Regions from separate parts of the Abyssisolibacter sp. ZYX002 genome, predicted to be linked through region 3. Evidence: riboswitches for the same ligand, from Rfam matches in the RefSeq annotation. Region 3 holds a riboswitch; each other region holds the start of a gene.

Region 1 (11,104 bases), on a different contig from region 3:
TAACTTCGACATTGCACTACTTGATGTTATGCTCCCAGATATGGATGGATTTACACTATGCAAAAAAATAGCTTCTAAAAATAAATCACCTGTTATTATGCTCACTGCAAAAAATGATATTGATGATAAATTACTTGGATTGGATTTAGGCGCAGATGACTATATAACAAAACCATTTGATATAAGAGAAGTTATTGCTAGAGTTAAAATGATTTTAAGGCGGTACAAAAACATCACAACAAAAAATGATGATATTATAGAGTTAAGTGACGCTGTTCTAATAAATAGGAAAAGCTATGAAGTTACTATAGATAATAAGTTAGTAAGATTAAAACCAAAAGAATTTGATTTGCTTTTAACATTGGCTGAAAATAGAAATATGGTTTTGAGTAGACAGCAACTTTTAGAAAAGGTTTGGGGCTATGATTTTGAAGGAGATTCTAGAACTGTAGATGTACATGTTCAAAGACTTAGAAAAAAACTAGGCGATACTAAAGATAACTCTATTATCAAAACAATCTTTGGTGTAGGGTATAAAATCCTTTAGGAGGAAATATATGAGATTTTCTTTAAGATACAAAATGACAGTTTTTTTGTTGATTATTTTTTCTGTTATATTTGCTATCACATCAATATTTGTAAGCAGTACTATTAATAGAAATAATAATCAAATTATAAAAGAAGATATAGCTAAACATTCGTACAACATATCTCTTTATTTGATACAATATCTTAAATCAAATGGAATATCAGCTAATCCTAAAGCCTTTGCTGAGAATGTATCTAATATAGGTACTGTATTATCAAACAAATTCGAAGAACGTTTTATCATTTATTCTAATAACGGCAACTTTTTATTTGACTCAATATATGATAATGGAAATGTAGATGAGATCATGAATTCAGGTGATGATTTTAAAGCTGCATTAAAGAAAAATAGTGCATATACCCTTATACATAACAACAATCAGCTTTTCGTTTCTTCCTGCGTTCCTTTAGTAATTAATCATAAAAATGTAGGTATTATAAGATATATCTTTGATTATACCCATATAAATGAAACAAGCATTACTCTAATAAAATATATAAATTTATCTTTAATTTTTGCATTTCTATGCCTTTTTATATTTATCTTTTTACTTTCTAAAAAAATAACTAGACCTATTGTTAAACTAAGCAACGCAACTACCAAAATAGCAGAAGGAGATTATAATCACTCCATTGAAATCAAAACTAATGATGAATTTGAAGAACTTGGTGACAATTTTAATATAATGAAAAATAAAATAAAACAACAACTAAACGAACTGCAAGTGGAGAGAAACAATCTTGTTCGTATGTATCAATATAGAAAACTATTTTTTGACAATGTAACCCATGAATTAAAAACTCCATTGACTATCATTTCAGGATACTGCCAGATCTTAAATGATCATGACTTAGAAGATAAAACCTTTGTATATTCTACTTTAGGAAAAATAATGAATGAATCAACTAGAATGAATACTCTAGTTTTAGATATTTTAAATATTGCTAAATCGGACTCAAAAATGAAATATAATTTCTCTAAACATAATATATCTAATATATTGAAAGATATCATAAACGATATGACAATAAAAGCAAAGGAAAAAGGTATCAAAATATCTACAGATATCGCTAATGATATAACAGTAATATGTGATGATTTCAGAATACGCCAGTCATTTGCTAATATTATAGACAATGCAATTAAATATACAGATACCAATGGTTGTATTTCTACTAAGCTATATAAAAAGCTTGAATATTGTGTTATAACAATCGAAGATAATGGAATCGGAATTGATAATGAAAATTTAGATAATCTCTATAAGCCCTTTTACAGAGTAAATAAAAGCAAAAGAGAAAGCAGTGGCTTAGGACTATACATTGTAAAATTAATTATCAGTAAACATAAGGGTACTATTTCCATAGATAGTAAAAAAGGCATAGGAACTAAAGTAAAATTGAAAATTCCTTTAAATGTTTACAATTTGACAACATCTATTTAAAAGATATATATATCAATGTTTTATTATATGAATATATTCATAATATAAATGGAGGAAAAACATGAAAAGAAAAATCATAAAATTATTACTACCAATTTTTATACTGAGTATAGTTGCTGTAGGTTATTTAATTAGTTCTTCAAATATTTTGTATAAAGATAAAACTATTGTATTGAGCAAAAAAGAGTATGAGATAGAAAATACAATAGATGTTGTACAATTACGAAACTTTGTAAATTTGAAAAATGTAACTGCCCTCTTGCATTTTGATGGAGAAAATCGTATAATCTTAGGAATGAACAAAGAATACGATAAGATAAAAACTCAGTTAGATAATTGCACCCACGATAAAGAAATTGAGCTACACAGGAAGCTATCTGGAAGTACATATCAGATTGAAATAGATAATCCTAACCCTTCTATTCCAAAATATAATTTAACAAATCTCAAAGTATTTGATATAACTTCTAATTCGGGCTATTCCCCTGATAGAAAATATATAGATTTTATGAAAAATGATAAAAATTATATATATGAAATATACTCTGGAAAAACAAATGAATACAAACTAAAATCACTAAATAATAGTGTTAACGATAATCAATATAGTTACCTAATTGGAAATTGGACTGAAGATAGTAATTTTTTAATTAAATACAACAAAGCAAATCATACATTCTATATTATAAATAAAACGGGAAATATAGAAAAAAATATTAACCTAAATGATAGAATTAGCTATGTTAATAATGGCCAATATTATAGCACAAACGGAAAAAGCATCTACTTCATTGGTAGAAAAAATGTAAAAAATACTGAAAAAATTGGTCTTTACCATCTAGATACCAAAACAGAATCAATAACGAGCATATTAGAATTAGATACTACGACAAAAACACAAGCTCAAAATGCACTGCATAACTTTCAATTTCTTAATAATAACACTGTTGTTTTTGATGCACTAGTAGAGAGTGTAAGTGGATTGTATTTATATGATATTAACACACATAAAATAAGCAAGCTGTTTGCTTCTGATGGTATAAATTTTAGTATAGCACCAGATCAAAATAAAATTGTTTACTCTGTTTCACAATCTATTAGAAAAGAAGATACATTTGAATATGATAATGATATATATGTTGCAAATATTGATAAAAATGGACTGCATAACATCTCCTATGTTAAGAAAAATTCATTTGCTACATCATATAAATGGTCAAATGACAGCAAGAAATTAGTATTCTATGAATCTAATACTAGAGCGCTAAATTATATTAGTTTTAAGTAAACTAAGTTTATTTTTATTTGCTTACTTTATCAGTGCTACCTATATATATGGTAGCACTGTATATATGAACCCCGCCTTCTAATCAAGGATTTCATTCTCTATCAAATAAAAAAATAGATTGTACAAACAATCCATTTTTTTATCTAATCTAAATTATACGAATTTACATATTCACTTAACCCTTCAACTGGTTTTTTAAGTTTCTCTATATCTCCTCTGTTTCCATAATGATAAATCCTTAAGTATTCTCCTAAAATCAACGACTTACTTTTATCATATTTCATCCAGTCGTATCTTCCAAAAGTTAAACCATCTTCTATATATACATTGTATGAATATTGATTTATCTCTTTTATATTATCTGGCATATATTTCTTTAACGTTCTCATTTGTCTGCCTGCAACATAGTTCTTACTTATAATTAGTATACTCTTAACAATTGTAAAATCATAAATCTCTTTAGTAAAAATAACATTTTCTTTGCTATTAGTAGCTTTTTCTTCTATATATAATTTATCTATTGGTACTCCTTTATCAATCAATCTACTTGATATTGCATCTGCTTCAGATTTACTCCCATACTTCCAATCTTTATGTTTATCTCTACTTTTTGAATTTCCTCCTGATATCACTATATCGTTTCCTAGTCCATTGTTATACGCTTTTAGTGTAGTTTCATAACATAACGGATGCGTACTCCCAAACACGAAAATCACGTCATGATTTCCTACATCTTTATCTTCGCCAAAAACAATGTCTGTTATTTCTTGTATCTGCTTGTCTGTTAACTCCACTAATTCAGGATATTTGGGTATCACTTCAAGCCCTCCTTTGTGTTAATAAAAAATTCCTTTCTTTAAAAAGCTAATACCTTTTTCATTGCACTATATACTTTACTTGCCTCAGCTGTCTGCAGTATAATCCTGCGGTCATCAACTACTAAAAATATCCCTTCACCTAACTCTCTATAAAAAACTCGATTAAACAAATTTATACTAATTATTTGCATTTCAATACTTACTATCTTCTCTTTATTAACAGAAAATTTTTCATCCATCAAATTATCTCTAAAAGGTGCAAATGACATACCATCGCTATCTACTACTAATACTCCAAAAGTTGGTCCGTCAATCTTTTTAATATTACAAACTATTGCTATTTTATTTTCATAATCATATTTAGTTTGGTAGAATTCTTTGATAGATTTGTTTGTTTCTGCTTTTAAATAATCTGGAAATAAGAAAACTGCAACAATACCAACTGTTATTGTTATAAGAATATTAACTACATCAAATTCATTGTTATTTGTCAAATAGGATAATAATGCTAATAGAGAAAGTAAAATAGTATAATGCTGTATATGCATGCTTCTAAAATATTTACGAGTAAATTCATAAAGCTTTTTTTCATCTACAATCATCCTTTTCCTCCTAGCATAAGAATCCCTTCATGCTTTTGAATTCATTAACACTTATATCATAACAGCAATTTAGGTATTTTTTATTAATACTTAATTATATCATATATTTAATATATTTAACTAAAGGTATTTTCCATATTGGGAACTCCTATGTAAACATGTTATTAATATATCCTTTACAAATCATTAAAATGACTACAAAAAAAATACCCTAATTATTGAATATATAATTAATGGGTATCTTTTATTTTTATACAATCATATTCTAAGTTAATAAATTACAATAATATCTCTCACTTATAGATATACAAATTGTTATCCCTTAATCCAAACATGTTCGCTGTATTTAAATAGTATTGTGTTCCAGCAACTACAAGGACAATAATTTGCAACTAATGTTAAGTTGGTTCTTTTGTTCCCTCTTTTTAATTTTTTCATTATAGTTTCTCCTATCGTTTAATTAAGGATTTTAGTGTCTAATAAATACATGCTCTGCATATGAGTTAATAGTCCAAAATCCACAATCACACGCACACATATTAGCGACTAAAGTTAATCCTTTGTTTTTATTACTCTTTTTTAAACTCTTCATATTTAGCCCCCTATGTCTTCTTCTATCAATGTTCAATTTTTGAAACTATCTTGTTAAATCTAATGATATAACTATTTTCCTTTAGGATAGAATCCCCATACATGCTCATTGTAATACGCACCATAAACATGTGGATTATTACATTCACATATAACAACGTTTGCTCTTAATGTTGGATTAGATCTTTTATTGTTCTTTCTTAATTTTTTCACACTATAACTCCCCTTTTATTTGGTTTTATTTATTTCTTTTACATGGACTAAAAATATGATTGTATTTTTCATAAACCATCACATTTATTTATTATGTATAAATTATACTATATAATGTCTGAAGATTTTGTTGTTTTATGTATTATAGTATTTTTTTTGTAATTTTCTATAATATTATGTTGTAAATTATGGCTATGTTTTAGTAATAGTCCTAATTTTATGAATATTCTGTAATTATTAAATTATTGTAACAATTATTTTTTGTGCAAATTTGAAACTTTATATTACAATATTCCCAATTTGTCGACAAATTAGTTCTTATAAAATTAAATAGACGGCAATCAATTATTTCAGGCAACGACTCATCTCATCGTTAAGCATACCATTTAGTATATGATACTGCAGATAGAGTACCAGTTACATTTGATAAAACAATTTTAGGCTAAATCGTAGTCTTTTTAGTTCTACATTTTCTATACTAAAAAAGAGCTGTGCATTAATTTTTAGTGCAACAGCCCTTTTTTTCTATAACTATCTATACTCCTCTACTGGATCATATGCATGAACATCATCACTATTAAAGTCAGTTTGGTAGTTTTTATTTCCTGAACATCCACAACTACATGAACCACATCCACTACAAGGTATTTTGAATCCTTGCATTGTATTCTCTTGAATATCATTTTTTCTACCTAATTTTTTCATTTTTTCACCTCCTTTTGAGCCTATTAATTTATAAATCATACTCATTATGAGTGCGATCTACAGTTCATAGTTATACACTTTATGTATCTTTAACACTTCTGCAAAGCACAGGCAATATATCTATTTATAACTTCACTAATATTATTAATAGTATTAAACTTACCTTCTAAAATATCTTCTTGAGGTATATTAATTTTGAATTTCTTTTCACATTCAAAATACAGATACAATAGATGCATTGAAGTAAATTTGATGTCATAACCTAATAACTCCTTGTTTTCATAATCATCTATCTTTGTTATATCAAGCTCAAACAAATCATATATTAACTTGACTAATATATCTTTTATATTTTGCTTTTCCATTATATCTGCATACCTCCCAAATTAGTTATTTGATTATCACTATAATCTGATAGTGTTTCTATTATTTGATTTACCAAAGTTAATCTATCATTTTTATCAAATATCTGATATATATGTTTATTTGCATCTATCTCTTGTTTCTTATCAACAACAAAATCATAATCAATATAATCATAAATAAGCTTATTTTGATCTAACGATGCTTGCTGATTTAATTGTATATTGGATATATTGAAACAATCTATTTCAAAACCAAATCTATATTTCATTAATGTGTTAATTTCTTCATAAAATTTATTATCTACTTCATTATATAATAGACTCAGAACAACAAAATCAGGTGTTATTGCCTGTGCCAGCTCATATGCTAGTAATCCAAATCTATTCGTGAATTTTTTACTATGAGTCATTATTCCACCAGGGATTCCTACTATTATAATATCCGGTTCATCTTGCTTTTCAACTATCTTTAAAAATCTATTAAATAGTATTATTTTATCTGACTCATTAACTTCGTCTCTTATCATAAAATTTGGTAAAGCCCTTACACCAAATAGTTCACTATAATGTCTACTTCCTATAAGACTAACTTTATAGCCCATATTATTTAGTTGTTGTTTTAGCATTAATTGTATCTCATATTTATTTGTATATTCTGTCTCTCCTAGTACAAATACAACTGGCACCTCTGTCTCATATATAGAATTTTTCCACTGCATATCTATTACAACATCATAATTTGGATATTCTCCATAGTATTTAAAATACACGTTGTTCTCATCTGCTAATTTTTTGTATTTTCTAAGTTGATTTTCTTCTAAAGTCATGGTACATAATACATTTTTTTTACTAGCTAATATATCTTCTATATTTTTACAAATCGTTTTCTTAAAGTTCTCTAAAACAACACAATCAGCAATTAATACAGTATCACATTCTTCAATATGATCTTTTAGATTAGTCTTAACATCTATATTGATAGCACTACCATGATCAGCAATACCTGCATCTTTTCCTGTAAGTGAAAACCCTCTAGGTGCTATTAAGTGTACAATTTCGTATTCGCTTAGCAAATCATTCCTTATAATAGATGCAAACTCATAGTTATATGGATAAATTATTAGCTTTTCTTTCATAGTAATCCCCCTTATCATATATTGACTTTGTATTGTTTTTTTATTTCTGCCAATTGTACATACATTTTTAGCATTCTATCTGTCACTCTTTTAACAATATCACAATGCTTATTTTTTAATTCTCCCAGTAATTCTGTACCATTATCTGCGTGTTTACAACATAAAAAGCAATGAGTAATTGCCCAACAATTTTTACATTGCTCGCTAGTCAATTGGCTAATATTTATCAATTTTTTGATTTGATCTATATTAAAACCTTCATCTATGTTCCCAATTTTCATCATTTTAGATACTTCACTTACTCTTTCACACGGATAAAAATTGCCATCTGCATTGATAAACAACCTGATTTGTCCAGGAACACATGGCCCTGATGGTGCCGTCTTATCAACAAGTTTCTCTCTTCTATCTAAGTTTGTTTCAAATCTTTTTAATGATTCTAATTCTTGAATTGCTATAGGTGAGATGTGTTTTGGGTCGATTTTTTTAAAGTAGCTTAGAAACATTTTAAATATCTCATAATTAGAATTTATTGCATACTGCTCTGTAATCTGTGTTTTTTCATCTAAAAATAAATCATCTATTAATGATGATCTAACATTTGTCTCTTTAAAATACCCATAATCTACAAAAAACTCATTTATACATTTATAATCATCCTGTGGATTAATAACTACGTTAAATGATATCTTATCCATATATTCTGGATAATTTTTTTTAATAAATAATAGATTTTTTTCAATAGTTTCAAAGCTTCCTTCCCCGTTTGCAAATTTTCTATGCCTATTATGAATTTCTTTTGGTCCATCAAAACTAATTAAACACAATATATCATGCTTCATAAAAAACTCTATTACTTCTGTATTAAATAATGTTCCATTTGTTGTTATGGAAAATTCAATATCTTTACCTTCGGCTATTTCTTCTGCATATAATACACATTTCTTAATTAAATCAAATTCTAATACTGGCTCTCCACCATAAAAACCTACATTGATTACTTGCTCGTCTCTAGAATTATTTATCAGTAAATCAATTGCCTTTTTAGCTATATCAAATGACATTTTTTTATTTGAATGAACTCTCTGTTTATCATTAATGCTCTTGTTATCTGCATATATACAATATGAACATCTTAAATTGCAATTTTGAGTTAATTGTAATGTGATTTTTTTCATTTTATTATATATTCTTGATTCTACATATTGTGTTAATGGATGCTCTAATTCTTTTACTTTATTTGATGACAAATACTTTTTTTCTTTTAAACTATTAATTATCTCTAGTGTCTCATCTTTTATAGTATCTAATGGTTTATCTCTCATAATTTTTTCTAATGCACCATATACTTCTTTCTTAGTTTTTATTATAGAATTGGTATTTACATCAAATATATAATATCCAGATGGCGTTTTAAATAAATGAATAAACGGTTTACTTTCTTTCATTTTTTTCCTCCCGAGCATGTTTTATGTTCTATTGTGTAAATTATACACTATTGTTTTTGAGAATTTTGTAATATTTTGCATGTAATAATTTAAATTTTTGTAATTAAATTTAAGAAAAAGACAAATATATATAAAAAAAGACTCGATTATTCGAGTCTCAGGCTGTAGACAAAAGTCTAATTTCTGCGTTGTAGTTAAAATTCCGTTGCTCACTTACCTCTAAGTAAGCTCTGCTACTCAATTTTAACACGCCTTGAACTTGAACTCTTACAACAGCCTATTATGTTGATGACAAAGTCATCTAGTAGCAGATTTATTAAGATATTGTTTATCTATGCACTTGCGCCTTTCTTTACTTGCTTCATCGCTTTATCAACAGCTGGTATGATAAGTATTATTATTGTTAAAAACACTTCTCCTGCTATATATGATAAATTGTATCCAAATGAATATGGTACTGTAGCAAAACCAAAATCTTTAGCGTAGCTAGCAAAGTATACTACTCCTGTTATGAAGTGAAATACGAACCTACCTCCAGCTCCTATTATAAGGCCTTTCATTAGTCCATTTGATGAATTACTAAATATACCTGCTAATCCTAAAGCTCCAAAAGCTAACGGATAATCCAATAGCATTTGTAATGGATGTACTACATACCCTCCTATTGACAATTTAAATAATCCATACGCAACGCCACACATTATACCAGTTTTAACTCCAAACCAGTATCCAATCAACACCACAAATAACATACTAAACGGAGTTATTGCCCCACCTTGTGGTAACTCAACTATTTTAATTTGTGACAACACCATAGCTATAGCTATAGCTAATGCACAGTATACTAATTCTTTGGTCTTGATTTTCTTGTTTTTGCTACCTATAGCTAATGCTGCTATTAAGAGTATTATACCTATAATTGCTGTAAGTATTTGTCCTAATGTCGATGCCATTATTTCAGTAATATTACCACTATTAACAGCATCCAAAAACTGTTTAATCATAAAAAAATCCTCCTCTTTTCTCTAGGAAGATTATTAACTGTAAGACAGATATCTTATTACAATGCTTCCCTACACCGGCATTATCCGTATCAGGTCTTAAGGGTCAGTTAATAACTTCTCAGCCTAATGGCTCCCCTAGCTTTTCTTGTTCATACATAATCTATATCAATTTCATCAATTTGTCAAGTTTTTTTATACTAATGATGTAATTCACTTATAATTTTTGTAATCAATACGTAAAAATATAGTCATATACTATCTTATATTGTCATTTACATGTAACTTCTCGTTAATTGTATTACATTTTTGTCTAATATATAATGGGGTTAACTTCTTACCTAACCCAGTTTAATTTTAACATTTACAACAAAATATCAGCACAAGGAGTGAATTTGATGAAAAAATTATTGACTTATGTGATGTTGCTATCTCTTTTTGTGACATCGGTTCTTACCCCCAGTTCTGTTTTTGCAGAACCTACCAAAAGTAAACGTGTCGTAGCTTATTTCCCAAATTGGGGTACCTACGGTGCTAATCACCAGAATATGTCCGTTGGTGATATCCCTTGGAATAAAGTTACCCATATCAATCATGCATTTTTTACCGTAGATAGAAATTATAATCTTGTATCTACTGACAATTTTGCTGATTTTGAGAAAACATTTCCTCATTCAGATGGATGGAATTCATCTAACCGTTTAGCAGGACATCTTGGGGAATACAAGTACTACAAAGAAAAATATCCAAATGTAAAACTTTTTATCTCTGTAGGAGGTTGGACACGAGGTGAAAATTTCCATTCTATGGCTAAAAATCAGACAAATCGCAAGAAGTTCATCAACAGCGTAATATCTTTCTTGAAAAAATATCCTTTTGTTGATGGTATTGATATTGATTGGGA
Region 2 (11,104 bases), on a different contig from region 3:
CAAGGAAGATTTATTCCGTCATGGGCAAAAATTGGAGGCAAACTTACATTTAAAAAGACCAGTAAAGTAGATGAGAATGATTATTATCTAGTTCCTAAAAAAACAAAAAGAAGCTTTATAGCCAAGCCAGAGCAATATGAGTTAGGTGGAGAAGAGGTTACTGTGGTAACATTTTCAGAGCCCATTGTAATAAACGGTAGATTTGTAGGAGTAGCTGGAGTTGATATATCTTTAAAGAAATTGACAGAGATAAACTCAGAAGTTAAGTTATATGAAAACGGATTTGGAAGATTAGTAAATAACGAAGGTACTGTATTAGCACATAGAGATGAAGGAAAGGTTAACCAAATAGGCAAAGAGTTTGGATTAGAAGCGGGAAATAGTTATTTAGCTAAGATAAACAATGGAGAGAAATTCTCAAACAATGATTTATCTGATAGTATTGGACAAGATGTAAAATGTTTTTATTCACCAATTAATTTTGAAGGTAGTGACCTAAAATGGTCATACAATATAATAGTGCCTACAGACGAGATGATGGCATCAACAAGAAAGAGCATACTAATAACAACTATACTTGCAGTAGTAGCTACATTGATTATGGCAGGAGTCATGTACTACAACAGCCAATACATAGTGAAATCAATAGATGTAATGTCCGATGTTGTAAATAAACTTGCAGGATATGATTTAAGCTATGACGAAAAGCATAAAGCAAATATACTCGTAAAAAGGAAAGATGAAACAGGAGATATGACACGTGCTTTAGGAAAGATGTGTATGAATTTTACCGAATTGATAAAAAAGGTACAGGAAGTTACATCTCACTTATCAGCATCTAGTGAAGAGCTAACAGCTACTTCAGAGGAAACTTCAACTAGTTCTCAAGAGGTAGCAAGGACTATAGAAGAATTATCTAGAGGAGCTATGTCTCAAGCACAAGATACTGAGATAGGAGCAAGTAAGATAAATGAATTAGGAGATTTGATCAAACAAAATCAAGAGCTTATGGAGGAAGTAAATAAATCCTCTGAAAATGTATCAAGCTTAATAAGTGAAGGATTAGAAGTAGTAGAAGAATTGACAGAAAAGACCCACCAAAGTGGTATTGCAGCTAATGAGATTTTTGATGTTATAGAGCAGACAAATGCTAGCTCTGAAAAAATAGGAAACGCAAGTCAATTGATAGCTTCAATAGCAGAACAAACTAATTTACTTGCACTAAATGCGGCCATTGAAGCAGCAAGAGCAGGAGAAGCAGGTAAAGGATTTGCTGTTGTGGCAGAGGAAATAAGGCATCTTGCAGAACAATCAACCAATTCAACAGTTGAGATAGACACGATAGTTAATGAACTAATAGACAACTCAGCAAAAGCGGTACAAAAGATTAAGGAAGTTGGGGAGATTGTAGATAAGCAAGCTGAATGTGTTGGAAAGACAGAAAGTAAGTATAAAGATATAACTGGTGCTATAATAAAAACAGAGGAAGCTATAGGTAAAATCAATACATCAGTGGAAGAAATGAATACTAAAAAAGCAGATATACTAGAAATAGTTCAATCACTATCAGCAATAGCCGAGGAAAATGCAGCAGGAACAGAGGAAGCGTCAGCATCAACAGAAGAACAATTGGCATCTATACAACAAGTTGCTAGCTCAAGTGAAAGCTTATCGGAATTAGCACAAGGTTTACAGGAGACGATTTCTCAATTTAAATTATAAATTTTATTAGCTGGTTGACAGTAATTAATATATATGATATCTTATAGTCAACCTGAATAAGGGGAGCTTGTTTAGCAGGCTGAGAGGAAGTAATCTAACTTCGACCCATAACCTGATTTGGATAATGCCAACGTAGGGAACATTAGAGAAAAATAATGGGAGATACTAATACATTGGTATAAAGTATCTCTCATTTTTTATTGTAGTCGCAAAATAAAAGATTAGGAGGATAAATATGTACAAAGATATATTTATGAATGTAAGAGTTAAGTCACCGTTAGTTCATTGTATTACAAACTATGTTACAGTAAATGATTGTGCAAATGTTATACTAGGATGTGGAGGATCACCAATTATGGCAGATGACATATCAGAAGTAGAAGAGATTACTTCTATATGTAATTCGCTTGATATAAATATTGGTACATTAAACGTTAGAACGATTAAATCAATGATTGCAGCTGGAAAAAGATCTAATCAATTATCTCATCCTGTAGTTTTAGATCCAGTAGGAACAGGAGCATCAATTCTTAGAACTTCTACTACATTTAAATTGTTAGAAGAGATAAAATTTGATGTCATAAGGGGTAACATATCAGAGATTAAAACCATATCACAGGGCAGTGGAAATACAAAAGGCGTTGATGCTGATGTATCAGATATAGTAACAGAAGATAATATAGATGAGGTAATATCATTTAGCAAAGAACTTAGCAAAAAAACAGGAGCAATAATAGTTATAACGGGTGCGATAGATATTGTCTCTGATAGTAAAGAATCGTATATAGTCAGAAATGGACACCCAATGATGTCAAAAATAACAGGAACAGGATGTATGTTAACAGCATTGATAGCTACATATTGTGGAGCTAACAAAGATAATATTTTAAAAGCTACTGCTTTAGCAGTGGGTGTGATGGGTCTGAGCGGAGAACTTGCTCATAAAAAAGTTATAGATAATAATGGAGGAACATCCTCCTATAGAATGTTTTTAATAGATGAAATAAGCAAGATGGAATTTAAAAGTCTTGAAGGAGGACTAAAAATTGAAAGTAGATAAAAAAGCCATGAGGCTCTATGCCGTAACAGATAGAACATGGCTAAACGAGAACACACTACAAAGCCAAGTAGAACAATCGATAGTAGGAGGAGCAACTTTTATACAGCTTAGAGAAAAGAACTTAGAGTATGAGTCATTTTTAAAGCTTGCTAAAGAGGTGAAGCAGGTGACAGATAAGCATAAGATACCATTTGTAATAAATGATAATATAGAGATAGCAATAGCTTGTAAAGCTGATGGTGCACATATAGGTCAAAGTGATACATCAGTTAAAGAATCTCGTATTAAAATAGGTAAAGATAAAATACTAGGCGTGTCAGTGCAGACAGTGAAGCAAGCGTTGATAGCTCAGGAAAATGGAGCAGACTATCTTGGAGTAGGTGCTGTATTTAAGACAAATACAAAATCGGATGTAAATGATGTTGATATAGAAACATTAAGAAAAATTTGTGAAGCAGTAAATATACCAGTTGTAGCAATTGGAGGTATAAACAAAGATAATGTTTTAAAATTGAGAGAAAGTAAGGTAGATGGTATTGCTGTGATATCAGCGATATTCTCAAAGGAAAATATAGAATTAGCATCAAAAGAATTGAGGGTTTTGTCAGATGAAATGGTGAATAACTATGTTATGGAGGATGAATATGTACAAAGTGTTAACTATTGCAGGCTCAGATTGTAGTGGGGGCGCTGGAATACAGGCAGACATAAAAACAATTACAGCACACAAGATGTATGGCATGAGTGTCATAACAGCTTTAACAGCACAAAATACTACTGGAGTATATGATGTAATGGATGTAACTAGCAAGCTAGTCTCAAAGCAGCTTGATTGTATATTTACAGATATACGTCCAGATTCAGTAAAAATTGGGATGGTATCTAGTATAGATATAATCAATGCTATAGTAAAAAAAATAAGTGAATACAATGCTAAAAATATAGTAGTAGACCCGGTAATGATTTCAACAAGTGGAAGCAAGCTTTTAAGTGATGGTGCTATAAAATCATTAACTAACTCCTTACTCCCAATAGCAGATGTTATTACACCAAATATACCAGAAGCTGAATGTTTATGTGGTTTTGAAATAAAATCAAAAGAAGATATGATTAACTCGGCAGTCAAAATATCAGAAAAGGGAATAAAAAATATACTCATAAAAGGTGGGCATTCAAAAGATTCTGCAGATGATTTGTTTTATAGTGACGGTGATATAAACTGGTTTAAAGCACGAAGAATAAACAATACTAATACACATGGAACAGGATGTACGCTTTCATCAGCTATAGCTTGTAATCTTGCAAAAGGTATGTCAATATATGATAGCATAAGTAAAGCCAAAGAATATATTACAGGAGCATTAGAAGATGGGTTAGATTTAGGAAATGGCAATGGTCCGTTAAATCACTGTTTTGCACTATAAATAGTTAAATAATATTATAATATAAGGGGCTATTTCCTAATAATAGCCTCTTATACATATGCATTTTACATAGAACAAGTAGCTTATATAGTCAATAATTTAGTATAATGTAAAATAAGAAATAAAATCTTTTAGGGAGGCACATATGAATATAATAACAACAGATAGATTGATAGTGAGAGAATTTAGTCTAGAAGATACAGAAGAGGTTTATAAATTTAGTCAAGAGGAATCATTGAAAAAATGGATGCCAGATCAAGTGTATGAAGATATACAAGTAGCTAAAAAAGTATTAGAGTTTCTAATATCTAAATATACATCTAATCTTGAGAATATTGATTACCCTTATGTAATGGGAGTAGAACTAAAAGATACAAAACTCATTGGGCATGTAGGCTTGAGCAAAATTAAAGAAGGTATAGAGATAGGATATGCAATAGGTGAAGATTATCAAAGAAAAGGTTATGCAAGTGAGGTAGTAAAGGCATTTGCCAATTGGTCAAAGGAAAATCTAAACTTACCTGTACTATATGGAGTAGTAAAATCAGATAATATTGCTTCTTGTAAAACATTAGAGAAGGCAGGATTTACATACCAAAATGAGGAAGAGGTATATAACCGAAAGATATATACAATATAATCATTTTTAGGAGGAGAAGTTATGTACAATCATATAATATGGGATTTTGATGGAACACTTTTTGATACATATCCAATGCTTGTAGATTCACTACGTAGAGCTTTAATAGAAATGAAGATAAATGATGAGTGTGACAATATAATGTCTCTTATGAGGATATCTCATGGACATACTTTTGAGCATTATAAAAACAAATATAACGTAGATTTAGATATATTGAAACAGAAATATGATGGTTTTCGCAGTGAAGTAAATTTAAGTGATGTTAAGCCTTTTCCTTCTGCAGATATAATAATCAAAGATGTATTTAAAGCAGATAAGAAAAATTATATTTACACAAACAGAGGTAAATCTGTGATTGATTACTTAGAGCACCACAATCTAATAAAGTATTTTGAAGATATTGTATCAAAAGAAGATAAATTTGAAAGAAAGCCTTCGCCAGAGGCACTATTGTATTTGTTAACCAAGCACAATATTAATAAAGAAGAAGCTATAATGATAGGAGATAGAGACATAGATGTATTGGCTGGTAAAAATGCTGGGATAAAGAGCTGTTACTTTGATATTTTTTCTGATGATCAGGTGAAAGTAGCTGATTATGTAGTAAATAGCATAGATGAGTTGTATAAAGTTTTTGGGTTAGAAAAATAGGGAAACAATTTGATTATCGTTAATTTAGTCAAGCTCTCTGAGATTAATAAAAATTACAACAAATCAATTTACTAGGAAATTAAAAGATGTTACTCGTAGGTAATTTTAGGAGCTGTTTCTTTAAAGCTTCTACTTAAATTGGTAGAAAACAGCTCCTCTACTGCACCGCTTGGAACAAATATTATTCACTAGTTATCTAGATTTATTAGGGATGATATTATATAAGCTAAATGTTAATAATGCTAGTTTATCTTAAGTTTACTTTTATTTCTTCTAGAATCTTATTACATTTTGCTCTAGAATAATAGATTCCTTCTTTAATTACACCATTATGCTTATAGATTTCATTAAGATCAACAAGGGGGTTTTTATTAGTTATTATTATGTTTGCTTTTTTTCCAACTCCAATAGTCCCCACATCCTTCTCAATTTTCAAACATTTAGCAGCGTTAATTGTTGCAGTCTTGATAACTTCATAATTATCCAAGCCTGCTTCTTTTAATAGCTTCATTTCTTTATGTTCAGAAAAACCTGCAACAACATATGGAACTGCTTTATCAGTACCCATTAGTATCCCTGCCCCTTCATTCTTTAATTGCTGTATAATATAGAATAGAAATTCCATATATTCATGGTTTCCTTTAATATTATTTTTCATGATGAGCTCATTTGATTTCCGTAACAAAAACCTCATTGCTTTCTTATTCTTATTTGATATATAGGACATTTGATCTTCATTTTCAAACTCATCTTTCCTATCAATATTAGCTATTCTTTCATTTGCAATTAGAGTTGGACAGTTCCAAACATCATTGCTTGCAGCAATACTAGCTATTTCTTTTATTTCTTCTTTCTTTAAATTCAATTCTGGCATATATGGATTAAAGAACCCATATAAATGTTCAATAGAATGCATTTTTGATTTCAATGCTTGTCTAATTCCAACTGAATCAGGTACATGTCCAACTACTGGCATATCATAAAGCTTCGCAATATTAATTATATCTTTAAAATTTTGTTTAGATATCTTAGAATAAATCTTAATGAAATCATATCCTTTTGTAAATTGATTTTTTATGACTTGATTAATCTGCTTTTTATCTTTTAGAGCATGAAGGTTCATAAACTTTGGAAAAAACGGATCTTTTCCATCCAATAATGGACCTGCTGTGAAAATCGTGGGGCCTATAATTTTTCTCTCATCAATTTGCTTTTTTAATAATAAATGATTAAATACCCTTGTTCCAAACAACCATTGTCCAAAATTAAATTTACCATAACCCCACATATTCCTTATTGTAGTTATTCCATTAGCTAAATAGAGCTTCAAATCATCTTTGTTATCTCCTAGATGTGTGTGCATGTTAATAAGCCCAGGCATAATATATTTATCTTTACCATCAATTACATTTAAGTAATTACCTGTATTATCAGTCCCTTTACCAATTTCTATAATTCTTCCATCTTTAATAATAACTAATTTATTCTTAAGTATTTTATTATTAACCATTGTTAATATATTAATATTGTTAATTATAAGTTCATTGCCTTTATAATCTTTCATAGCTATATTCCTTTCATATGTTACTAGCTTTAATTATTGTGCTTAACAGTATTAGCAGTCAAATCCAGAGTAGTCAATAAAAACATTACCCCATATAAAGGCCATGTAATTTCTTCTGAAAGAACTATCGTTTATTATTTTTTTACGGTATTCAGCGTTATGCTGAAAATAATTAAGTCCCATATCAATATAATGATATATACACTCATCACTAATGTCTTCGCGAATTAATTTGTTTTGTTGACCTTCTTTTATAAGAACAATAATTATATCTTTTACTTTCATATTAAATTGCTTAACTTCTTTATTTATTTCATCATTATAGTTACCCAACTCAAAACATAATGTAGCGTATCCCTTAGATATATAATCAGTTAGTATATATGTGCATTTAATCATTTTTTGAACAACATCATCAGATAATTCATATAGCTCTTCTAACTCTTCATAACAACGTTCTAGCATAGTTTTACCAACATATTTATATAACGTCTCCTTATCGTTAAAGTACTTGTAAATAGTCATTTTAGAAACATTAGAACGTTTTGCAATATCATCCATAGTAACTTTCTTTATTCCATATTCCATAAATAATTGAATAGAGCAATCTAATATTTTAATACTTTTTCTCGTCATTCTTTCCATAAATTCACCTTCAGATTTGATTTTTGTACTTTTTTTATAATTATAGTATATTTATAAACTTGTGTCAATAAATATATTCGTTCAATAGAATTAATAGAAAAGCATATATCCTTTGTTTTTAATTCTGTTACTAGGTTACCAAATGTTGTGATTTTCACTGTGCTACAAAAGTTATAATATAATTCTAATTACAGAAATTCCGCTCTAAATATCTTAAAGCGGAATTTCTTTCTACTAATTATATTTAATTGATTATCAATTCGATCTAAAAACTGTTCCAAAACTTCAAACTATATAAAACAATACTAGTTACTCTTTATCTCACTAAGCAATTTAGGTACTACTTGTTTTTTCCTTGAAACAACACCTTCAATAAATACACCTTGATATGGAGATATATCAAAAGCTCTTTTGAGTATTGATTCATTTGATGTTTTATAGAGTATATAAGAACCATTTTTTAATATATCAGTTATTAATAATAGCGAGATATATTGATTAGTTATCTGATTAGTTTTATTTATATATGAAATAAAATCATCCTTTCGTCTAAATACATCATCAATATCTAGAGTGAATACTTGGCTTACTCCTATTTTATATTCTCCTTCATCAAATTCCTTGTAATCTTTATTAAATATATCATCTATGCTGTCATTTTCTAGAGACGTTCCAGCTCTAAACATACTATAAGTGTATTCATCCAAATCTAACTTCAATATCTTATTTAGCTGGATTACTGCTGAGATATCTGTAGGAGTAGTAGTTGGTGATTTGAAATACAATGTATCAGATAAAATACCAGATATCAATAAACCAGCAATGTTTTTTTCTATATTTATTCCTTTTTCTTTGTACATGGTATATACTATTGTACACGTGCTACCAAGGGGCATATTCGTAAAATTTATAGGTTCATCAGTTTTTATGTCACCAATTTTGTGATGGTCAACTATTTCTAATATTCTTGCTTCGTTTAGACCTTGTATGCTTTGAGTTATTTCGTTATGGTCTACTAATATAACTTCTTTTCTTTTTGGTTTTAATACATGTAACCTATTCAAAACACCAAGATATCTTCTTTTACTATCGAGTACAGGGTAGTATGAATGCCTGTTAGTAACTAACTCTTCTTTGACGTCTTCTAGATATTCGTCCTCATAGAAAAAAGAAAGATTATCAGTTTTCATTATATTAGATATATAGTTGCATTGATTGATTAACTTAGATGTAATATAGGTATCTGATTTAACGGATATAATACATACGTTATTATTCTTAGCAGCTTCGATGTATTTTTGAGGTATCTTTTTACCGCCTGTGAGTATTATTAGTTGAACTTTACAATCTATAGCAGTTGAAATAGCATCGTACATATCACCTACTATAACTACACTTCTTTCATTAAGAATAGACGCTTTTTTTAGTGTTTTATGGTATAGTGATATAACGAGAATATCTCCAGAAATTTCTTTTGTAGTACCAGTTAGTAATTTACCATTTAAATCTTTTAATATATTGTCTAAGCTAGTAGTAAGCTCATAATAATCACCTTTTATTAATGACATTGCAATATCTTTCATTGTAACAATGCCTATAATTTTATTCTTATCATTAACGATAGGAAGAGTACGAATATTATTTTCCTCCATTTTTCTATATGAATATAGTATAGATTTATCTTTAGTGATTGAAGCAACCTTGTCATAAGCTAAATCTTTGACTTGTGTCTTCACATTATCAAGTAGCATAGGTTTTTCCATACAAAAATAATCAAGTACAAATTTAGTTTCTTTATTTAACTCGCCTAAAGAGCAAGCTGTAGCATTATAACCAAGTTTGTTTTTAAGTACGCTTAGCGCAATAGCTGAAGCGATTGAATCAGTGTCTGGGTTTTTGTGACCAAATATAAACATAATAAACTCCTTTAAATCATTTATACTAGTGCAATGTTTTTATATATTATAACATAATACATATACATACATAACAAACAATTTTAAATTGTAATATACAAAAAATGAGTATCCTATGGATACTCATTTTTACTATATTAGTATGGTCTTTTTGCATGAACATATTTAGCGTTATAGTAACTATTGTTAAGTGATGATATAGTTACACTTCGTACACTTCTAGTAGATGATGCATGTATAAAGTTACCTCCACCTATATAAATACCACAGTGAGATATTACTTTGTTATATTTTCCTGATGTATCAAAAAAAACTAGGTCACCAGCTTGAAGTTTATTTCTGCTTACATATTTTCCATAGTTTCCTTGATCTCTAGAAGTTCTAGGTAAAGTAATTCCTAGCTTAGCATAAACGTATTTCGTAAAGCCAGAACAATCAAATCTACTTGGGCCACTAGCTCCATAAACATAAGGTACACCCAAATACTGTTTTGCAGTGTTTACTACTTGGGTAGTAAATCTAGAATCACCACTTCTTGATGTTAATTGATTTGTTTGACCTGCCATAGGTTTTATTAGGTCAGTTTTAACCCATCCTACGATATTATCGCCAGTTGAAATCTTAAACCAGTCATCTTTTCTATCTAGAACAAATACAGATTTGCCTTTGTTCAACTTAGTGACTACGTCAGAATCAGTCGAGAAGGAACTTCTTAGATTAACAGTACCTTCGCTAATGGACCACATTGGGTATAGAGATATCAACTGAACGTAATCAGAATGCAAAAAAGCATTTGTAGAATTTTCAAGAAGTATTTTATACCAATCTTCTTGTTTTTCTACTATTATAACTAAATTGTTCTCATGTTTTTTAGATAATATGTTCGCTGTTAAGCTTGGTTTTTCTCTTACATTAAGTATATCTGCTGTGATTAGCCCCTTCTTAAGATATTTTATATCTTTTATAGGAACAATATAGTTGGAATCTACCCAACCAATTGCACCGTCAGATGTTTTAACATGAGTTTGACTGTTGTTTTGTCCAATAATTTCGATTTTCTGACCTAGATTCAGAGTTCTAAGTGTTTCGGAGTTTTGGGTTAACTCCTTTTTCATGGGGATGTTTGCACTGATTATTTTTCCTTTTACAGTAACTGTCACAGCGTTAGCTGATGTTGGAAGAATAGTAAGTACAAACAATACTAAACTAAGTGTTAGAATTGTTTTAAGTGTTTTTTTCATTAGTTACCTCCATTAGTTAGATGTGTTAGATGATTTTAGAATTGTTTACTATACACAATATTATATCATTAACTATAATAACCTGCAGTTGGTAATATATGCAACAAAATAGAAAACATAGTAAACAAAAACATTTTTTTAGCATATATATGACACGATTAAAGCCTGTATATGACTCAAATGAAGCTAAGTTGAAAAAGTACCATGGAAAAAACATGAAACATGTATGTAAAATATC
Region 3 (11,104 bases):
GCATTTATAACTGAGCCTGTTGTAGGATCTGCAGCACCAGGAGTACATCCTGATAAGATATATTTTGAAATGGTTAGAGAGATATGTGATAAATATGATGTCCTGTTGATAGTAGATGAAGTTATGGCTGGTTTCGGAAGAACTGGTAAGAAATTTGCGATAGAGCATTTTGAAATAGTACCTGATATCGTAACATGCGCAAAAGGAATGAGTTGTGGTTATACTCCTATGGGAGCTACGATATGTACAGATAAGATATTCAATACTATAATGGTTGAAGGTTCAGGTCATTTTGTGCATGGGCATACTTATGCAGGAAACCCATTATCTGCAGGGATAGCGAATAAAGTTATAGAGATAATGGAAAGAGAATCATACGTAGAAAATGCTGCTAAGCAAGGTGACTACTTGATGGAGAAGATACAAGATTTATTCAAATATCCAATAGTAGGAGATATAAGAGGAAAAGGCCTGATGATTGGTATAGAATTTGTTAAGAATCAACAAACAAAAGAGCCTTTTGATACTAGCATTGGAGTAAAAAGTAAAATTTTAAATAATTGTATGGATGAAGGATTGATAGTATATCCTGGCGGTGGATCAGTTGATGGAGTTAGAGGAGACCATATACTTATAGCACCACCTGTTAACATAACAAAAGAAGAAATAGATTTATTATTTGAAAGGTTAGAAGCTGGAATAAAGAAGACTTGTGAAGAAGTAAAATAATAATTCTAGCTTGTAGCTAGATTATAGATAATGAGCAGAAAGGTTGTTTGAGTTATGGAAAAATTAATTATTACGCTAGCGCATACTGGAAATGTCCCTACAAAAGAATTAAATCCTCATTCTCCTCTGACAATAGATGAGATAGTAAATGATATAAAAGTATGTAAAAAATTAGGAGCGAGTGTAGCTCATATACATGTAAGAGATGAGGATTTAAAACCGACTAGTGATAGAAAATTATTTAAAGAAGTTTTAGATAGATTAGATAATGAAAATGTAGATATCATAAAGCAAGTATCTACTGGAGCACGTGGAGGAGAGAATACGATAGATTGGAGAGGGCAAATGCTTGATCTAAATGCTCATATGGCAAGCTTATCAACAGGATCATCTAATTTTATATCAAGTGTAAATGCTAACTCTCCACAGTTGATACAATCACTTGCTAAAAAAATGTTTGATAATAATATAAAACCAGAAATAGAAGCATTTGATGTATCTATGATACACAATGCAATCAGATTAGAAAAAAAAGGTATATTAAAAGGACCGTTGCATTTTAACTTTGTTATGAACGTTCCAGGTTCTCTTCCAGGAACACCTAGAAATCTAATGTTCATGATTGACAGTTTACCAAAAGGAGCAACATGGAATGTAAGTGGTATTGGACGCTCGCAAATACAGATGATAACAATGGCAATACTCTTGGGAGGTCATGTAAGAACAGGTCTTGAAGATGTATTAAAGATGCCTGATGGAAGCTATGCGACTAATGAGTTATTGGTTAAAAAAGTTGTAAGTATAGCAAATGAGCTTGGTAGAGAAATAGCTACCGTAGATGAAGCTAAAAAGATACTCGGGTTAGTATAATTTACTAATAGAGTATTATAAAGATATGTGATAAAAGATGATATTTACTTTGAGTAGAAATCATCTTTTTTTAATACCACAATAATCTCGCAGATATGAATAAAATTGGTAATTTGACGCAAAATATATAATATTTGACTCATTGCTGTTGATATTATACCTCGGAGGATAGTTAATGAAAAAAGAAATAATAAGTGATAAACAAGGCATACATCTTATGATTTTATTCATAATGGGAAGTACCCTAGTAATGGGAATTGGTAATAAATCAGGAAGAGATTCATGGCTATCTATTTTAATCGCAATGGCATTAGTATTTCCAATGTTGATGATTTATGCTAAGACATTATCTTTATACCCTGGAAAAGATTTATATGATATTATAGAGCATGTTTTTGGAAAAGTTATAGGTAAAATAATCTCGATTTCATACATATGGTTTTCATTATACTTAGCATCGTTAATTTTGAGGAATTTTGGAGAATTTATAAGGACAGTTTCTTTGCCTGAGACTCCTATCATAGCAACGATGATAGGTTGTGGAATATTGGCTATATGGGGTGTAAAAAGTGGTATAGAAATGTTAGGCAGATGGGCCAATCTTGTTTCAATAGTAATGATTACAATAGTAATAATGACTTTATTTTTCCTATTACCGATGTTTCATTTTAATAATTTAAAGCCTGTACTATATAATGGATTCAATCCAGTATTAGATGGTGCTTTTGATGTATTTACATTCCCACTAGCAGAGTTAGTTATTTTCACTTTGTTTTTTTCTGCTTTTGGTGTTAGAAAATCTTCCTATAAAATTTATAGTTGGGGGTTGTTACTAGGAGGTCTTGTAGTTCTTGTTGTTACAATGAGTGAAATTTTAGTTTTAGGTGAAATTGAATATAAAACTGTGACATTCCCAGCATATAGCACTATCTACAAGATTAATATTTTTCATTTCATACAACGGATAGAGATAATAGTTTCAATCAATCTTTTAGCAGGAGGATTTATTAAATGTTGCATGTGTTTGCTTGGAGCATGTAATGGTATCAAAAAAGTGTTTAATTACAGTGATTACAAGTTCTGTGTGATTCCTGTTGGATTGTTGATGGTGAATTTATCGCAGCTTATATACGATGATCTCGAAGAGATGGTGGATTGGGCGTTTTATATATGGCGATATTATGCTTCTGTATTTCAGGTTATATTGCCGCTAATTATATTTGGCGGTGCAATTATTAAGAAAAGAATTGAATCAAAGAAAGATAACAAAGTAATATGAATATTTGGTGTTGTATAAACTTATGAAAATTGTTATGATTGGCTATTTAGAGAAGAGTCAATAAATATGGCAAAGCTAAGATTTGAAGAAATTTTAGAAATACCAGTGATATATTGGGACAAGCATATTTAACCTATTAAGAAATTTTAATATTTTCTTACATATTGATATCACTTTAATAGAAAGAGGTTAATGACGAAATTTATTTAGTTATATATATAGATACGGTACAATTAATATATGTAGATACGATAAATTGAATATATATTAATTACTAGGAGGTAATGCATTGAAAGTATTTAGACAAACATCACTCTATCAATTTTTATTGTTTTGTGAAAGAAAGAATATTTCTAAAAACGTTTTAGACTGTGGAGCAGGAGGGGATTTACCTCCATTAGCATTGTTTGCTCAACATGGTTATAAAACTGCTGGGATAGAGATAGACCAGAATGAAGTAATAGAAGCGAAAAAATATGGTGATAATAACAATATTTCATTAAATATTGAGCAGGGTGATATGAGAGAGCTACCATTTGAGAATGAATCATTTGGGGCAGTTTATTCATGGAACTCAATATTCCATATGAAAAAGATAGATATAGAAAAAGCGATAAACGAAATGAAACGAGTACTAAAATCAGGTGGACTAATGTATGTTAACTTGTTATCAATAGATGACGATGAGTGCGGAGAAGGAACATGTATTGGAAATAACGAATACAAACAAGAAGAAAGAGATAAGGTAGTCATACATACTTATTATGAAGATGATGAAGGAGATAAGTACTTTGATGGCATGGAGTTAGTATATAAGCAAAAAAGAGTCATATACAGAGAGTGGAAAGGTCAAAGGTATAAAATAGCTTATATTGATTATGTGATGAAGAAATAGGGGTATAAAGGGCATATCTCATGCCCAGCCCTATTTTTGTTTTATATAATTCCTTAAATCAAATGGTTTTTTTGATCTTTATTAACACCGTATATTTATCATATCTTCAAATTCAGTTCTTTTTTCTCAGTATCAATTGTCCTTATAAATATCTTTTTTAACATAAGTATATATTTATGTTGCAATTTTTTTTACTTAGCTGTTGTTTAATATCTTGTAATTATTGTGTATATTCGTATGTATAAAGGAGTTTCAAGAATCAAGAAACATTGTTGTCTTGTTGTAACCATTTTATAACCATGTAATAGACAATGCCTTTATTTGCACCAGTAATAACCATTATCCTGTTCATGAAATATCGCCACTTATTCTTTTCCTATTTAGATATGAGTAATTTTACTATAAATAAGTCCTAAATAATTACAAAAAAAGTTTATAATACATTATAAAATTAGGAAGGTGAGTTATGAAAAAATATAAATGCCCTGTATGTAAAGAACGGACAATCGATTTTACGCAAAAAAGAAAAATGTATTACAGATATAGGTGGTCTATAAAATGTAGTAATTGTAGGAGCGAATTGACGGAATCAAATATAGTTATGGTTGCATGTGGGCTATGCGGGGCAATAGCGTATTTTATTTTAATGCTTTCGTTTATACATATTATACTTAGGATTATTCTAGTTGCTCTACTGTTTAAGTTATATAATGAAATAAGCGTAAGGATATCTCCTATAGTAGTAAAAAAATAACATACAATAAAGCTATTGATTAAGTGCTATATTTATGTTACGATATATCTGATTAAAATTTAATTTAAATTTTTGGCTAGGGGGGCTGATGTTTGTCAGCTGAGATAAAGAACTGTATTCTTTGACCCTGTTAACCTGATCTGGTTAGTACCAGCGGAGGAAAGCTTATTTATGATGTATTAAAATTAAGGCAATCCTTTTGGATTGCTTTTTATTTTGAAGTTATACTAAAAACAATGCTTAGAAATAAAAGATAATATCACTTTACTTCTATATCTAATACTTCATGTATAAGCCTAAATTTATTTCATAAGAAGGAGAGACATAGATGAAAAATAAAAAACTTATGTTAAGCGGATTATTAGCCACGATAGGTGTTATTTTAAGTCCATATTCTATACCTATTGGGATAGCTAAATGTTTTCCTTGGCAACATCTAATAAACGTGTTATCAGCAGTTTTATTAGGACCTTATTATGCTATAGGACAAGCGTTTGTAATATCAGTTTTACGTAATATTTTAGGATTAGGGACTTTGCTTGCATTTAGTGGTAGCTTGTTTGGAGCGTTATTGGCTAGCTTACTATATAAAAGATTCCCGAAAATATACATAGCTATTATAGGAGAATTAATAGGAACAGGTATCATAGGTGCTATAGCTTCATATCCAATAGCAAAGTTGCTTATGGGTAAAGAAATAGCTGTGTATGGATTAGTTATACCATTCATGGTAAGTTCCTTTGGTGGGACAGTAATAGCGTTTATAGTTTTAGAGATGTTTGGATTAAAGAGAATTATTAATAGCAGTTTTAATTTATACAGTAAGGAGAGTAATAACAATGTTAATTAGTCATTATAATCAAATCTAAAGAAAGAAAGGAAGTAGTATATGAATTATACAACACAAATGGATGCAGCTAAAAAAGGTATAGTAACAAAAGAGATGAAAATAGTAGCACAAAAAGAAAATATAAGTGAGCAGGTACTGATAGATAAAATAGCTAAAGGTACCGTAGTAATACCAGCAAATAAGAATCATGTAAATATAAATCCGGAAGGAGTGGGAGAGGGTTTAAGAACCAAAATAAACGTGAATCTAGGGATATCAAAGGACAGTTATGATATAGAGAGAGAAATAGAGAAAGTAAAAGTAGCAATTGACATGAATGTAGAATCAATAATGGATTTAAGTAATTATGGAAAAACTGCTGAATTCAGAAGAAAGTTAGTAGATATATCACCAGCGATGATAGGTACAGTACCAGTATATGATGCTTTAGGTTTTTACGAAAAAGAGTTAAAGGATATAACTGCAAAAGAATTTTTAGATGTAGTTGAAAAGCATGGAAAAGATGGAGTAGATTTTGTAACTATACATGCAGGTATAAACAAAGAAACGGCGGATACGTTTAGAAGAAATCCGAGACTTATGAATTTAGTTTCAAGAGGTGGCTCGTTGATGTTTGCATGGATGAGACTTAATAACAAAGAAAATCCATTCTATGAGTACTACGATGAATTATTAGAAATATGTGCTAGATATGATATAACGATAAGTTTAGGAGATGCTTGTAGACCAGGAGCAATAGCAGATTCAACAGATGCAAGTCAGGTTAAAGAGCTTATTGTATTAGGAGAATTGACTAAAAGAGCATGGGCTAAAAATGTTCAAGTTATGATAGAAGGGCCAGGACACATGGCAATAGATGAAATAAAAGCAAATATGTTATTAGAAAAAAGGCTTTGCCATGGAGCGCCATTTTATGTACTAGGACCTTTGGTAACAGATATTGCACCAGGCTATGATCATATAACAGGGGCTATAGGAGGCGCAATTGCAGCAGCAAGTGGAGCAGACTTCTTATGCTATGTTACACCAGCAGAGCATCTTCGTTTGCCAACTGTGGAGGATATGAAGGAAGGAATCATAGCTAGTAAAATTGCTGCACATGCTGGTGATATAGGAAAGAAGCTACCAGGTGCTAGAAAATGGGATAACCAGATGAGTCTTGCAAGGCAACAACTTGATTGGAGTAAAATGTTTGAGCTTGCTATAGATCCAGTAAAAGCAAAGGCTTACAGAGAAAGTTCAAAACCAGAAGACGAAAAGTCATGTTCAATGTGTGGTAAGATGTGTGCTGTTCGTAATTTAAATAAAGTTTTAAATGGAGAAGATATTAACATATTAAGAGACTAGTATATTGAATCTAAGGCTATCATATTTATTGATAGCCTATTATTTAGACAAGAATACATTATTGAGAGCTACTATAATTTTTGTTGTTCACTTATAAAATGAATAAGGATATGTCCCAAAAAGTTGTAATTGATTATTTATTTTTATTTAAACGTATATTACGAGAGGAGTATTTATAAAGACTAAAAAAATTTGATAAAATACTAAAAAGACCTTTAAATATGTATAAAAATATGATAATATGTCGCAGTATACTATTTTAAGGAGGTTTAATGTGAACAATAAACAAACTAATGAAATTAAGATTATAACTGCTGATCCTTCTGCTTTAGGATTATTTGGACTAGCTATTGTTACCTTGGTAGCATCAAGCCAAAAACTAGGCTGGACAAGTGGAACCGCTTTCATAATTCCTTGGGCTATATTTTTAGGAGGTTTTGCACAGTTATATGCATGTGTAAATGATGCAAAAAAGAACAATGTATTTGGAGCTACTGCATTTGGAGCATATGGTTTATTCTGGTTAGCAGTTGCATCATCTTGGATGATAAAAGCTGGAGTATTTGGAGAAACGCTAATGGATGGAATAGATGGTAAACAGCTAGGATTTGCTTTTATAGGATATTTGATTCTTACTTTAGTATTGACTATAGGAGCTATGGAGACACACAAGGTATTATTCACTATATTCGTTTTAATAGACCTACTGTTTATAGGGTTATCTTTTTCAACACTAGGTATAGCTGAACATGCTATGCACAAATTAGCAGCTTACTCAGAGCTTGCGATATCTATAACAGCGTTCTATGGATTTGCTGCAGCAGTACTAAATGGGCACTTTGGAAAAGAATTTTTACCAGTTGGGAAACCATTTGGAATATTTAAATAATATTATAAAAAGAATACAAGTTATATAGGCTAAAGCTGTCAAAGATTTTGACAGTTTTTTATTTGGAACAAAATTCCTTTTAAAACCATCATAATATTAAAGTAAAAAAATAAAAGGAGTTGGTTATATGAAAAAATTACAAAAGAAATTTGATTTAGGACTAGAAGTATATGTTGATTTTATGTGCTGCTGTGGTTGTCATAAGGTGTTAGATGATCCTGAAGTGATAGATGATAGTAACAATCTAAAATTTGTATACGTTCCTGAATAAATCAATTTCTTAGTATTAATATCTATTTAATTAGACCGCTAAAATAATGTTGGAAAGGTGTATAAAGAGATTAATTAAAAAAGTGAAAAAGTCTCTTGAGAAATTTGCATGTACAAGATGAATTTGTAGGTAATAGAGCACCACCTGATGATAAATATAATAACCATAGTCATTTTACAAGATTTTTTAACAGATATTAAAAGGGAGCTTTGCTCCCTTTTAATTGTATATTTATTGTTTGTTTTTATACTCTTCAATTTTTTCGGCTAATTCGTTAAGGTATTCCCATCTGTCCATTAAAACTTCAAGTTGATTTTCGTGCTCTTCCTTTTTCTCAGAAAGCTCTTGCAATTTAATAAAATCGCTGGCAGAGTTGTTCATTTTGTTATCAATATCTTGTATGCATTTTTCTACAGTTTCTATTTTTTGATCTATTTCTTCATATTCGATTTTTTCTTTATAAGAAAATCGGGGTGCTTTTTCTTTCTCTGGTCTTTCAGCTTTGACCTTCATGGTTTTATTGCCAACTGTATTAGAGTTTAGCTCTATAATTTTAGTGTAATTACCCGTATATTGCTTTATGTTACCTTTCTCAGTAAATACAAAGATTTTTTCAAATGATTTATCCAAGAAATATCTATCGTGCGAAACTGTTATTACTGCACCTTCAAAATACTTGATATATTCTTCTAATATAGATAGAGTTTGTATATCTAAATCGTTTGTAGGCTCATCTAAGAGTAGAACATTAGGATTACTCATTAAAACTCTTAAAAGATACAACCTTCTTTTTTCTCCGCCTGATAATCTATCAATACGAGTATATTGCATTTCTTTAGAAAATAAAAATCTCTCTAACATTTGACTAGCAGTAATCTTAGTACCATCTTTTGTAGTTATATACTCTGCTAATTCTTTAATATATTCGATAACTTTTAAACTTTCGTCAAGCTCTTGGTTTTCTTGAGAGTAGTAGCCGATTACTACAGTATCGCCTATTTCAATATTACCACTATCAGGTTTTAGTTTGCCTGAAATTAGGTTCAACAACGTAGATTTACCTTGACCATTTGCTCCTATTATGCCTATTCTATCATTTCTTAAAATAGTGTAATCAAAATTATTTATTATTAGGTTATCACCAAATTTTTTAGTGATATTATTGAGGTTAATTATTTTTTTACCAAGTCTTCTAGAACCCACACTAATTTCAAAATTTTCTTCTTTAATATCAATTTCTGCTTCTTTTAGTTTTTCAAATCTGTCAATTCTAGCTTTTTGCTTTGTTGTTCTTGCCTTTGCTCCGGCTTTAATCCATGCTAGTTCATTTTTAAATAGATTACGTCTTTTTAGCTCTTTAGTTATGGCTTCCTGTTCTCTTATAGACTTTTTTTCAAGATATACACTATAGTTACCTTTATAGCTATACAGTTTGCCTTTATCAAGTTCCAATATACGGTTTGTAACTCTATCGAGGAAATACCTATCATGAGTAATCATCAATAAAGCACTTTGTTTGTTTTGCAAATATTCTTCAAGCCATTTAATTAATATATCATCTATGTGATTGGTAGGCTCGTCAAGTATAAGCAAATCACAAGGCTGTATTAATGCCCCAGCTAAAGCTACTCTCTTGCGCTGGCCACCAGATAATTTATCAACTTTCATATTATAATCAAGTATTCCTAGCTTATTTAAAATGCTTTTTGCATCGCTTTCCATTTTCCAAGCATCTAGTGCATCCATTTTATTGCTTAATTCAATCAATTTTTTTTGAAGATTAGTATCGTTATTGCTTTTTTCAAGCTTATGCACAATGTCCTCATATTCTCTTATCACATTCATTATAGGAGTATCCCATTTAAATATTTGATCTAATACTCTAGTATTTTCAGTGAAATGAGGATTTTGTGGCAAATAACCAATAGTAATATCCTTGTTCATAGTTATCACACCGCTATCAAGACTCTCTAATCCTACTAGGGTTTTTAGAAGAGTTGATTTTCCAGTACCATTTACGCCAATAAGGCCTATTTTATCTTTACTATCTATACCAAATGAAATATCATTATATAATTGTTTTTCAGAGTAGCTTTTGCTCAGATTTTCAGCTGATAGTATATTCATATATTTAACCTACCTGTCTTATATTTTAATTGTTAAGAATTACATACAAGATTATATCATAATAGCTTGGTTTTACTCAATTGATGTTTTATAAATTTGTAAGTAACATTTATCAATGGCATTTACTATAATAATTTTTACTAGATAAAAAATATAAAAAAATCTTGCAAAAAAATTCATTTTATTATATACTATATTGATAGTTGAATAAAATTGGATAGAAGTATTATATTTTTTATATTTTTCTCATCGTTAAATCGAAAATTATTAAGTACTTATCAGAAATACAAGAGACAACACGACATTTCTTGTTTATTATCCCAAAACGTATTATGTATAAATATTTTTTAGTATATTACAGTAATATATTTATTTAAGATGCCATAAATAATGATTTCAACTAAAGATAAAGAAAGGAAGTGAGACTATTACTCAAAATATTATATTAGGGTTAATAGGTTTATTTATAATAACGACTTTTACTAATATTTTAGCTACATTAAAAACTATACTTATTTCAAAAAAAATCATGAATCCGGTTTATATTGTTGTATTTGTAGATGCCATGATTTTTGCGACAGTTGTAACAAAAGTAACTAGTTCTGAAGGTATTCATTTTACGCTAGCATATGCTTTTGGTAGAACGGTAGGAGTATATATTGGTAACAAAATAGAAGAACGTTTAGCACTGGGAATTGCAGAAGTAGATATATTTTTAAAGAATAAAAATAAAATGATTGTAATAGCTGAAAAACTTAGAGAAGAAGGTTATACAGTTAATAACTTTGTTGCTAGAGGTTTAAATGGAGGTAGAAGATATAAAATTGAAGTAGTTATTAAAAGGAACGAAATAAAGATACTAGAGAACATAATGGATTCATATGGTATCAATAACCCTACAATGAAAATTAAAAATTTAAGTAAAGTAAATGGAAAAATTACTACCACAAGTAAAATTTCATAAAAAATAGGGGGTGCCTCGAGTGAGACACCTCCTATTGCTGTTTATTTGATGAATTTTAATAGGTGACAGTTAAACGATAAGGTTTAGTTGTACTATACGCACCATTGTAGCCAACTATTTTTATATAAT

The links. A riboswitch is a leader RNA that binds a small molecule or an ion and turns the genes downstream of it on or off. The one in region 3 is predicted to bind thiamine pyrophosphate.
Region 1: linked by a shared signal. The riboswitch ahead of thiT (energy-coupled thiamine transporter ThiT) and the one ahead of thiW (energy coupling factor transporter S component ThiW) in region 3 are both predicted to bind thiamine pyrophosphate.
Region 2: linked by a shared signal. The riboswitch ahead of thiM (hydroxyethylthiazole kinase) and the one ahead of thiW (energy coupling factor transporter S component ThiW) in region 3 are both predicted to bind thiamine pyrophosphate.

What each region holds. Positions count from the first base shown of each region.
Region 1 is NZ_JARMXH010000015.1:20,889-31,992, forward strand. It holds gene P3X86_RS20495 (response regulator transcription factor) at 1-547, shown strand, start outside; gene P3X86_RS20500 (HAMP domain-containing sensor histidine kinase) at 558-2,033, shown strand; gene P3X86_RS20505 (TolB family protein) at 2,095-3,321, shown strand; gene P3X86_RS20510 (YdcF family protein) at 3,465-4,139, opposite strand; gene P3X86_RS20515 (hypothetical protein) at 4,178-4,741, opposite strand; gene P3X86_RS20520 (hypothetical protein) at 5,057-5,179, opposite strand; gene P3X86_RS20525 (hypothetical protein) at 5,211-5,333, opposite strand; gene P3X86_RS20530 (hypothetical protein) at 5,405-5,545, opposite strand; gene P3X86_RS20535 (CLI_3235 family bacteriocin precursor) at 6,077-6,250, opposite strand; gene P3X86_RS20540 (peptide maturation system acyl carrier-related protein) at 6,340-6,615, opposite strand; gene P3X86_RS20545 (TIGR04066 family peptide maturation system protein) at 6,615-7,751, opposite strand; gene ccpM (Cys-rich peptide radical SAM maturase CcpM) at 7,766-9,199, opposite strand; gene thiT (energy-coupled thiamine transporter ThiT) at 9,532-10,203, opposite strand; TPP riboswitch at 10,253-10,350, opposite strand; partial or broken gene P3X86_RS20560 (glycoside hydrolase family 18 protein) at 10,623-11,104, shown strand, end outside.
Region 2 is NZ_JARMXH010000005.1:237,789-248,892, reverse strand. It holds gene P3X86_RS15605 (methyl-accepting chemotaxis protein) at 1-1,722, shown strand, start outside; TPP riboswitch at 1,772-1,879, shown strand; gene thiM (hydroxyethylthiazole kinase) at 1,958-2,782, shown strand; gene thiE (thiamine phosphate synthase) at 2,769-3,464, shown strand; gene thiD (bifunctional hydroxymethylpyrimidine kinase/phosphomethylpyrimidine kinase) at 3,427-4,206, shown strand; gene P3X86_RS15585 (GNAT family N-acetyltransferase) at 4,352-4,846, shown strand; gene P3X86_RS15580 (HAD-IA family hydrolase) at 4,868-5,500, shown strand; gene P3X86_RS15575 (amidohydrolase family protein) at 5,748-7,064, opposite strand; gene P3X86_RS15570 (TetR/AcrR family transcriptional regulator) at 7,116-7,709, opposite strand; gene P3X86_RS15565 (putative manganese-dependent inorganic diphosphatase) at 8,015-9,625, opposite strand; gene P3X86_RS15560 (C40 family peptidase) at 9,763-10,866, opposite strand.
Region 3 is NZ_JARMXH010000001.1:139,234-150,337, forward strand. It holds gene P3X86_RS00585 (aspartate aminotransferase family protein) at 1-729, shown strand, start outside; gene P3X86_RS00590 (beta-keto acid cleavage family enzyme) at 784-1,599, shown strand; gene P3X86_RS00595 (GerAB/ArcD/ProY family transporter) at 1,775-2,878, shown strand; gene P3X86_RS00600 (class I SAM-dependent methyltransferase) at 3,168-3,773, shown strand; gene P3X86_RS00605 (hypothetical protein) at 4,240-4,527, shown strand; TPP riboswitch at 4,596-4,706, shown strand; gene thiW (energy coupling factor transporter S component ThiW) at 4,856-5,377, shown strand; gene thiC (phosphomethylpyrimidine synthase ThiC) at 5,417-6,724, shown strand; gene P3X86_RS00620 (acetate uptake transporter) at 6,999-7,613, shown strand; gene P3X86_RS00625 (hypothetical protein) at 7,741-7,884, shown strand; gene P3X86_RS00630 (ABC-F family ATP-binding cassette domain-containing protein) at 8,116-10,011, opposite strand; gene P3X86_RS00635 (DUF5698 domain-containing protein) at 10,520-10,975, shown strand; gene P3X86_RS00640 (M4 family metallopeptidase) at 11,031-11,104, opposite strand, start outside.